One region of the Methylobacterium sp. B1 genome, then DNA from elsewhere that is predicted to be linked to it. Evidence: predicted binding sites of a transcription regulator. Region 1 holds the regulator's gene; each other region holds the start of a gene.
The links. The regulator LexA, encoded in region 1, represses DNA repair genes until DNA is damaged. The targets are predictions, from matches to a motif close to TGTTCNNNNTGTGTTCNG.

Region 1 (3,271 bases):
ACGCTCGCTGATCATGACCCTGATCATGCTGGGCGCGATCCTGGTGGACCGGCCCGCCCTGTCGATGCGCAACCTCGCCCTCGCGGCGCTGATCGCCCTGGCCCGGGAGCCGGAGGGCCTGCTCGGCCCGAGCTTCCAGATGTCCTCGGGCGCCGTGGCCGGGCTGATCGCCTGCGCGCGGCTGATCGACGGGCGGCTGTTCGTGCGCCCCGGGGCGGGCCGGCTCGGTCGGCTCGTCGGTAGCAGCCTCTCGGCGGTCACCGGGACCCTGGCCACGACCCTGGTGGCGCAGGTCGCGACCGCACCCTTCGCCACCTACCATTTCCAGACGATCCAGCCCTTCGGCCTCGTCGGCAACGCCCTGACCCTGCCGCTCGTCTCCCTCGTGGTGATGCCCTCCGCGGTGATCGGGATCCTCGCCTATCCCTTGGCCCTCGACCGCCCGATCTGGTGGCTGATGGGTCAGGCGGTGGGGGGCATGCTCGCCGTCTCCCAGTGGATCGCCGGGTTCGAGCGGGCCATCGTGGTCGTGCCGGCCTTCGGCACCGCGGCGCTGTTCCTGCTGACCGCGGGCCTGCTGCTGGCGACGTTGCCGGCCTCCCGCCTGCGCTGGCTCGCCGTGCCGCCGATCCTGCTCGGGCTCGTCGTCGCGGCCCGACCCGACCGCTACGACCTCTATGTCGATCGGCAGGGCGCGGGAGCCGCGGTGCGGGGGCCGGACGGACGGCTCGCAGCCCTCGGCAGCCCGTCCGGCTTCGTCCTCGAACAATGGCTGAAGGCGGACGGCGACGGACGGGGAGCCGGGGCAGTGATCGTCCGATCGGGCAGCGGCCGCTGTGACCGGCTCGGATGCACCGCGCGCTTGCCGGACGGACGGGCGGTCGCCCTGGTCCGGGACCGGCGGGCCTTCCCGGAGGATTGCGCCCGCGCCGCGGTGCTGATCACGGGCCTCGTGGCCCCTCCGACCTGAACCGGCCCCCTGGTGATCGACCGGCGCGTCCTGGCCGCCCAGGGCGCCGTCGCCCTCAGGTCCGACGGCGAGAGCTTCGTCGCCCGTCACGCCCGGGCCGATGGCCGCGCCGTGCCCTGGCGACCACGCTCGGGACACGGGTCGGGGCCGCCACAACCGGTCACCGCGCCCTCCGCGGAGGCCCGCGCCTCTGACGACGGGGCGACAACGCCTCCGGAAACCGATGCGTCGGGCGGGGACCTCGCCCCCGGCGACGCGCCGGCCGAGCCGCTTCAGTAGCGGCGGACGAGGCTGACGAGGCGGCCCTGGATCCGGACCCGGTCGGGCCCGAGGACGCGCGTCTCGTAGGCCGGGTTGGCGGCTTCCAGGGCGATCGAGGAGCCGCGGCGGCGCAGACGCTTGAGCGTCGCTTCCTCGTCGTCGATCAGCGCCACGATGATGTCGCCGGTATTGGCCGTGTCCTGCTTGCGGATCACCACGAGGTCGCCGTCGAGGATGCCGGCCTCAACCATCGAGTCGCCGCGCACCTCCAGGGCGTAGTGCTCGCCGCCGGCCACGAAATCCGGCGACAGGGTGATGGCATGGCTCTGGTTCTGGATCGCCGAGACCGGCGTACCGGCGGCGATCCGGCCCATCACCGGGATCGAAATGGCACGACCGGCGTCGTCGATCATCCGTGTGCTGGCCGGGGCCGGCGGCGGCTTGGACTTGCCGCCCTCGACCACGCTCGGGGTGAAACGGCGCGGCTCGGCCGGGGCCGAAGATGGGGCCGAAGATGGGACCGTCTGGCTCAGGCTCTCGGGGATGCGGATCACCTCGATGGCGCGCGCCCGATTCGGCAGGCGCCGGAGGAAGCCGCGCTCCTCCAGGGCCGTGATCAGCCGGTGGATGCCGGATTTCGACTTGAGGTCGAGGGCGTCCTTCATCTCGTCGAAGGACGGCGGGACGCCGCATTCCTGCATCCGGCTCTGGATGAAACGCAGGAGGTCCAGCTGCTTGCGCGTGAGCATCGAAGGGGGACTCGCGGCTTGGCAGACCGCCCCGTGACGGTCTCTGAAACAAATCACGAACAGGTTAAACGTTCCGCAAGTGTTCCGCAAGGGCGGCACCGCTACGCTTGGCGCGTCGCTCCGCGCTCGCGGGAGCAAGGTCGAGAAACGCATTGACGGCGCAAGCGGAGCCGTTTCAATGCACCGCGGCGCCCCGCCGGGAAGGCGGCGGATCCGGGCCGCGGGCTGGGACCCTCTTGGGATGACGAGGATGCGACGACCCGCAGCTCTGCTGCCCCTCGGCCTCGCCGCCCTCGGCCTCGCCGGCTGCACCACCGGGTTCTCCTACATCTCGCGGAACTACGTGGCGCTCACCCCCCAGGTGGTGACGATCGGCTGCAAGGAGCCCTACGAGGTCTACGACAACCGGCAGATGCGCCGGATGCTGATCGTCTCGAACGCCCTGCGCGAATATACCGGCTGCAACCTGAGCGAGGCCCGGATCGATCCGGAGCCGGACGCCACCCGGGTGAAGCGCTTCCGCACCGCCGCCCGGGCCTATCTCGACGAGACCGTGCGCGAGGATTGCCGGATCACCGGCGAGACCGTGTTCGATCCGCTGAAGACCGAGTTCGCCTACGCCTGCGACACGCCGATCGAGAAGCGTGGCACCGTGGTCCCCCGCCTGCCCGGCCGCAATCCCGGTCTCGCCCGCTGACCGACCGGCGGCGCGCCGTCAGGCGCCCGGCTTCGGGAAGGTCCGTTCCGCCGCGTCGCCGGCGGCGGCGAGCAGGGCGCGGGCGAAGGCCCGGGCTTCCGCCCGGTCGAGAACGATCGCGGCGGTGACCGGCGCGCCGCCGAGGTCGGCCAGGGCGAGTTCCAGGCGCACCCCGTCGGGCACGGCGGTCGCCTGCAGGCTCCAGCCGGAGCCCCGATCCGTGCTCTCCGCCATCACATGTTCCTCCCGCCTGCCCCGGGAAAACGCCGCAGGCGCCCGCCGGAACCGGCCGTGCGCGGGACTGTTCCCGAGCCGTGCCCAGCGCTTCCCTGCCTCGCCTGTCCGCTTACCTCAAGGCCGCAGGCCCGGGACTCGTGGTGATGCTGGCCGATACGGATGTCGGAAGCCTCCTCACGGCGGCCCAGAGCGGGGCGCGCTGGGGCTATTCGCTCCTGCTCCTCCAGATCCTGCTGGTGCCGATCCTGTACGTCGTCCAGGAGCTGACGGTGCGACTCGGGACCGCCACCGGACGCGGCCACGGCGCGCTGATCCGGGAGCGCTACGGGCCGGCCTGGGCCTGGATCTCGTACGGCG
Region 2 (3,271 bases), on a different contig from region 1:
CAAGTACACCCGCCAGCTCTCGGCCTCGGGCGTCGAGGGCGAGGGGGACGGCTCCTCGGCCGAGGGCGGCCAGCCGGGCGTCCGGGTACTGGGCGACGATCCCGCCACCGGCCTGCCGGTGACGCTGCGCGACGGCCGATTCGGGCCGTTCCTGCAGCTCGGTGAGGCCTCCACCGAGAAGGGGGCGGAGAAGCCGAAGCGTTCCTCCCTGCCGAAGGGGCTGAGTCCCTCGGCGGTCGACCTGCAGAAGGCGCTGGCGCTGCTGGCGCTGCCCCGCGAGGTGGCGCGCCACCCCGAGACCGGCGAGCCGATCCTGGCCAATCTCGGCCGGTTCGGGCCCTACGTGCAGCATGGGAAGACCTACGCCAATCTCGGCAAGGACGACGACGTGCTGGAGATCGGCGGCAACCGCGCCATCGACCTGATCGTCGCCAAGGAGCAGGGCGGCGGCCGCGGCCGTCCGGCTGCCGATCCCGGCCGCCCGCTCGGCACGGACGCTGCGAGCGGGCGCGACCTCGTGGTGAAGGCCGGCAAGTACGGCCCCTACGTCACCGACGGCGAGGTGAACGCCACGCTGCCGAAGACCATGAGCGCCGAGGCGCTGACGCTCGACGAGGGGATCGCCCTGGTCAACGCCAAGCGTGCCTCGGGCGGCGGCAAGCCGGCGAAACGGGGCGCTGTCCGGAAGACCGCGACGCGCGCGGCGAGCGGCGCCAAGCCGGCGGCCAAGAAGACGGCAGCGAAGAAGCCCGCCGCCAAGAAGACCGCGGCCAAGAAGACGGGCGCCGGCTGACGCAGACAGGTCCAGGCGGCCTTCACCCGCTCGCCGGGTGCAAGGCGCGTCAGCCGCGCCGGTCCGTGTCCAGGGCGGGCACGCGGTCCTGCGCTGCTCTCCCGGCAGCGGTGGGGGACAGGAGCAGACCGACGCGGAGAACGGGATGCACGTCCCGGTTTCCGGGTCCGGCCGCCCGGTTCAGACGAGGTAGGTGATGGTTGCCGCGAGCGCCGTCGCGAAGGTCGCCAGCGCGATCGTGGTGGAATTCATGAGCGCCCGGCCGGGCGGCACGCCGGCCGCGTCGTCGTCGCAGCCGAAGGCGGCGCCGGCCGCGTGCTCGAAGCGGATCAACGTGAGGCGGCGGGCCTCGATCGCGGCATCGCTCATGGGCTGCGGCTCCCTGACCACGGTCAAGATTTATCTCCGCCGTCAACGTCGATCGTCCCGGTCTGTTCCGGCGGCGGCCTGTGGAGGTCGAACAGGCTGGTCACGGGAAAGCCTTAACCCATCGTTGTGCAACGTCGTGATGACGGGCCGCCTGGCCCCCTCGGGGGTCGGGGCGGTTCCGGCCCTCGCTCGCGGCGCCGCAGCATGCGATGGTGCGGCCGCGTCGCCTGGGGGCGAACGGTTTTGATGTTTACGTTTTGTTCCGCTATCATGCGGGGATGAAGGCGCATGCTCCACGACCCAAGACCCGTCTGCGCGAATCCGAGCCGGCCGATGCGCCGCGCCCGCGGAGGCCGCGCGTGAGCGATCCGGCCCGCGACCTGTTCGGACCGGGCGGCAAGGCGGCCGCCTCGACAGCCCCCTCTCGCGCGCCGGAGCCGCGACGGCGCCTGGACGCCACGGCCTCCGTGACGGCGCTCGCAGCGGCCGAGCCCGATTCCGGCTACACCGCCTCCGACATCGAGGTGCTGGAGGGGCTGGAGCCGGTCCGGCGCCGCCCCGGCATGTATATCGGCGGCACCGACGAGCGGGCGCTGCACCACCTCTTCGCCGAGGTAATCGACAACTCCATGGACGAGGCGGTGGCCGGCCATGCCAGCTTCATCGAGGTGGAGCTGGAGGAGACCGGTGCCCTCGTGGTCACCGACAACGGCCGCGGCATCCCGGTCGACCCGCATCCGAAATTTCCCGGCAAGTCGGCGCTCGAGGTCATCATGACCACGCTGCATGCCGGCGGTAAGTTCGACTCGAAGGTCTACGAGACCTCGGGCGGCCTGCACGGCGTCGGCATCTCGGTGGTGAACGCGCTCTCCGACCTCCTCGAGGTCGAGGTGGCGCGCAACCAGACCCTGTATCGCCAGACCTTCTCGCGGGGCCACGCGCAGGGCGCGCTGGAGCTGATCGGCCGGGTGCAGAACCGGCGCGGCACCCGGGTCCGCTTCCACCCGGACGCGCAGATCTTCGGCTCGCTGAAATTCGACCCGCGCCGCCTGTTCAAGATGGCGCGTTCGAAGGCCTACCTGTTCGGCGGCGTCGAGATCCGCTGGCGCTGCGCCCCCGCCCTCCTCGAGGGGCTGGAGGGCGTACCTGCGGAAGCCGTGCACCGCTTCCCCGACGGCCTGCGCGACTATCTCGCCCGCGACATCGACGGCAAGGAGCTGGTCACCGACGCGATGTTCTCCGGCAAGATCACCAAGCCGGGCTCGCACGGGTCGCTGGAATGGGCGGTGGCCTGGATGGTCGCCGAGGACGGGTTCTCGCATTCCTACTGCAACACCATCCCGACGCCCGAGGGCGGCACCCACGAGGCCGGCCTGCGGGTCGCCCTGCTCCGGGGCCTGCGCGAGCACGCCGAGCGCGTGAACCAGGCCAAGCGCATGACCGCGGTGACCACCGACGACGTCATGGCGACCTGCGCGTCCATGCTCTCGGTCTTCATCCGCGAGCCCGAGTTCCAGGGCCAGACCAAGGACAAGCTCGCCACCGTGGAGGCCCAGCGCATCGTCGAGACGGCGGTGCGCGACGCCTTCGACCATTGGCTCGCCGCCTCCCCGGCCCAGGCCAACAAGCTGCTCGACTGGGTGATCGACCGGGCCGAGGAGCGCCTGCGCCGCCGCCAGGAGAAAGAGGTCGCCCGCAAGAGCGCCACCCGCAAGCTCCGCCTGCCCGGCAAGCTCGCCGATTGCTCGGCCGCCGGCACCGCCGGCTCGGAGATCTTCATCGTCGAGGGCGATTCGGCCGGCGGCTCCGCCAAGCAGGCCCGCGACCGGGCGACCCAGGCGATCCTGCCCCTGCGCGGCAAGATCCTCAACGTCGCCTCGGCGAGCCGGGACAAGCTCGGCGCCAACCAGCTGATCTCCGACCTCACCCTGGCGCTCGGCTGCGGCACCGGCGCGGCCTTCCGCGAGGCCGACCTGCGCTACGACAAGGTGATCATCATGACGGACGCCGACGTCGACGGCGCCCACATCGCCTCGCTGCTGATCACCTTTTTCTACCGCCAGATGCCCAAGCTCATCGACCGCGGGCATCTCTACCTCGCGATCCCGC
Region 3 (3,271 bases), on a different contig from region 1:
ACCCGAATGCCATGACCGCCACGCCTGCTCCCCGCGGCCCCGCTCCCGGAGCCGAATCCAAAATCACGGCCCCCAAGATCTCGTTCGTGTCGCTGGGCTGCCCGAAGGCGCTGGTCGATTCCGAGCGGATCCTCACCCACCTGCGCGCCGAGGGCTACGAGCTGGCCCGCCGGCACGACGGCGCCGACGTGGTGATCGTCAACACCTGCGGCTTCCTCGATTCGGCCAAGGCGGAGTCGCTCTCGGCCATCGGCGAGGCCATGGCGGAGAACGGCCGGGTGATCGTCACCGGCTGCATGGGCGCGCAGCCGGAGGAGATCCGCGAGAAGTATCCGGATCTCCTGGCGGTGACCGGGCCGCAGGCCTACGAGTCGGTGGTGGCCGCCGTCCACGAGGCGGTGCCGCCGGCCCACGACCCGTTCCTCGACCTCGTGCCGCCGCAGGGGATCAAGCTCACCCCGCGCCACTACGCCTACCTGAAGATCTCGGAGGGGTGCAGCAACCGCTGCAGCTTCTGCATCATCCCGTCCCTGCGCGGGAACCTCGTGAGCCGCCCCGCCGCCGACGTGCTGCGCGAGGCCGAGAAGCTGGTGAAGGCCGGCGTGAAGGAGCTGCTCGTCGTCTCGCAGGACACCAGCGCCTACGGCGTCGACATCCGCTACGCCGAGAGCCCGTGGCGCGACCGGCAGGTCCGGGCCAAGTTCTACGACCTGACCAAGGAGCTCGGCGAGCTCGGGGCCTGGGTGCGGCTCCACTACGTCTACCCCTACCCGCACGTGGACGAGGTCATCCCGCTGATGGCCGAGGGCAAGGTGCTCCCCTACCTCGACATGCCGCTCCAGCACGCGAGCCCGTCGGTGCTCAAGCGCATGCGCCGGCCCGGCAACCAGGAGCGCCAGCTCGACCGGATCCGGAGCTGGCGGCAGACCTGCCCGGACCTCGCGATCCGCTCGACCTTCATCGTCGGCTTCCCCGGCGAGACCGAGGCCGAGTTCGAGGAGTTGCTGGCCTGGCTGCAGGAGGCCAAGCTCGATCGGGTCGGCTGCTTCGAGTACGAGCCGGTGGCGGGCGCCACCGCCAACGCGCTCGGCGACCTCGTGCCGCCGGCGGTGAAGGCCGAGCGCAAGCGCCGGTTCATGGAGACGCAGAACGGCATCGCGCTGCGGCTGCAGCGCGCCAAGGTCGGCAAGCGGCTGCCGATCATCGTCGATGCCGTCGAGGGCGGGGTCGCCCGGGGCCGGTCCAAGGCCGACGCGCCGGAGATCGACGGCACCGTCCACGCCGCCTTCCGGCGCCCGGTGCGGGTCGGCGACATCGTCACCGTGAAGATCGACCGGGCCGAGGCCTACGACCTCTACGGCAGCGTGGCGTAAGGCTATTCCCGTCTTCGCTGCGCTCGCGATGACGGGCGCGGGCCGGACTCCTGTTGAAGCCCTCTCCGACGCGGCTTGACCCCGCTGGCCCACCGCGGTCTTTGGAACAGAGCAGGAACTCACCGCGGATCTCCGAGGCGGCGATGGATCCGGAGGTCGCGCTCCGCAAGATCATCCACATCGACATGGACGCGTTCTACGCCTCCGTGGAGCAGCGCGACGACCCGTCCCTGCGCGGCAAGCCCCTGGCGGTGGGCGGCTCGCGGGAGCGGGGCGTCGTGGCGGCGGCGAGCTACGAGGCGCGCAAGTTCGGCGTGCGCTCGGCCATGCCGTCGGCCACGGCCCGGCGGCTCTGCCCGGACCTGCTGTTCGTGAAGCCGCGCTTCGAGGTCTACCGGGCGGTCTCGGAGGAGATCCGCGCGGTCTTCGCCCGGCACACGCCGCTCATCGAGCCGGTGGCCCTCGACGAGGCCTATCTCGATGTCACCGAGAACCTCCTGGGCCTGCCGACGGCGACGGCCGTGGCGAAGGCGATCCGGGCCGAGATCCTGGAGCGCACCGGGCTCGTGGCCTCGGCCGGGGTCTCGTACAACAAGTTCCTCGCCAAGGTGGCGTCCGACCACAGGAAGCCGAACGCCCTGTTCGTCATCACCCCCGCCATGGGGCCGGACTTCGTGGCCGAACTGCCGATCGGCCGGTTCCACGGCGTCGGTCCGGTCACCGAGGCGAAGATGAAGCGGCTCGGGATCGAGACCGGGGCGGATCTCCGCGCCTGGACGCCGGAGCGCCTGCGCGAGACCTTCGGCTCCGCGGGCGCCTACTACCACGCGGTCGCCCGGGGGATCGACGAGCGGCCGGTCCGCGCCCACCGGGTGCGCAAGTCGATCGGGGCGGAGACCACCTTCTCGGAGGATACGGCGGCCTTCGAGGTCCTGGCCGCCCGGCTGGCGCCGCTGTTCGACAAGGTCTGGGCGGGGGCCGAGGCCAAGGGGATGCGCGCCCGGACCGTGACCCTGAAACTGAAGTTCTCGGATTTCGCCCAGGTTACCCGGGCGAAATCGCTCACCGTTCCCGTGGCCGACCGGGCCAATCTGGAGCGGATCGGCCTCGACCTGCTCGCCGGCCTGTTCCCCCTGCGGCGCAGCGCGCGGCTGATCGGGGTGTCGCTGTCGGGCTTCGCGCAGGACGCGCCCGAGGCGCCGCTCCAGCTCGGGCTGGCGCTCTGACGGGGCGCCCCGTCGCGGGGCGGCGCCCCGTCGCGGGGCCCTGTCGCGGAGCGCCGTCGCGCGGCCCGCGCTGATGCGACGCGGGATCGTCGTGCGGTCGCGCACGCCGGGCCCGCGCGGCCGCCCCCACATGGGATCCATCCGGCGCGGACCGGCATTCGCCGGGACCGCGCGCACCGAAGGGTCCGTCCCATGTCGAAGCCCGCCGTCCTGGCCCTGTTCGCCGCGCTCCTGCTGACCGTCCCGGTGGGCGCCGCCCGCGCCGACGGCACCGCCGCCTTCGGGGCCGCCAACGCGGCGCAGCTCCTGGGCTACACCGCGAGCCCCGCCCAGCTCTACGTCCCGGCGGGCGGCCCGTCCGCCGGGTTCGCGACCGGGCCGGCGCCGCAGCGGCCGAAGCCGCCGGCCCGCGCCCGCTGACCGGGATCGCCCGGGCCGGGCCGGCCCGGGCGTGCCGTCACGCCGGCTCGGTCAGGCGTTCTTGCGCGGCCGGTGGTCCGGGTCGACGCCGCCGTCGCGCTTCGTCTCGTTGTCGACGTCGCCCTCGAAGGTGGAATCCGCCTGCAGATCCGCCGGGTCGGCGCCGCTCATCCCCTTCGACGTGCCGATCCCGGGATTGCCCTTGAGGTCGGCGTCCGTCGGCGTGTCGGTCTTCGGGTGCTTGCCTGACAT

Region 2: a site for LexA is predicted at 1,410-1,427, ahead of parE (DNA topoisomerase IV subunit B). Genes of this name have one in related genera too.
Region 3: a site for LexA is predicted at 1,476-1,493, ahead of dinB (DNA polymerase IV). Genes of this name have one in related genera too.

Annotation. Positions count from the first base shown of each region.
Region 1 covers NZ_BACT01000318.1:2,033-5,303, reverse strand. Annotated here, with positions in the region: partial or broken gene I53_RS09315 (ComEC/Rec2 family competence protein) at 1-1,249, shown strand, start outside; gene lexA (transcriptional repressor LexA) at 1,243-1,980, opposite strand; gene I53_RS09305 (hypothetical protein) at 2,231-2,677, shown strand; gene I53_RS09300 (hypothetical protein) at 2,696-2,911, opposite strand; gene I53_RS09295 (divalent metal cation transporter) at 2,992-3,271, shown strand, end outside.
Region 2 covers NZ_BACT01000307.1:1,197-4,467, forward strand. Annotated here, with positions in the region: partial or broken gene topA (type I DNA topoisomerase) at 1-793, shown strand, start outside; gene I53_RS09005 (hypothetical protein) at 974-1,162, opposite strand; gene parE (DNA topoisomerase IV subunit B) at 1,522-3,271, shown strand, end outside.
Region 3 covers NZ_BACT01000394.1:830-4,100, reverse strand. Annotated here, with positions in the region: gene rimO (30S ribosomal protein S12 methylthiotransferase RimO) at 12-1,373, shown strand; gene dinB (DNA polymerase IV) at 1,517-2,599, shown strand; gene I53_RS11465 (hypothetical protein) at 2,792-3,019, shown strand; gene I53_RS11460 (hypothetical protein) at 3,071-3,271, opposite strand.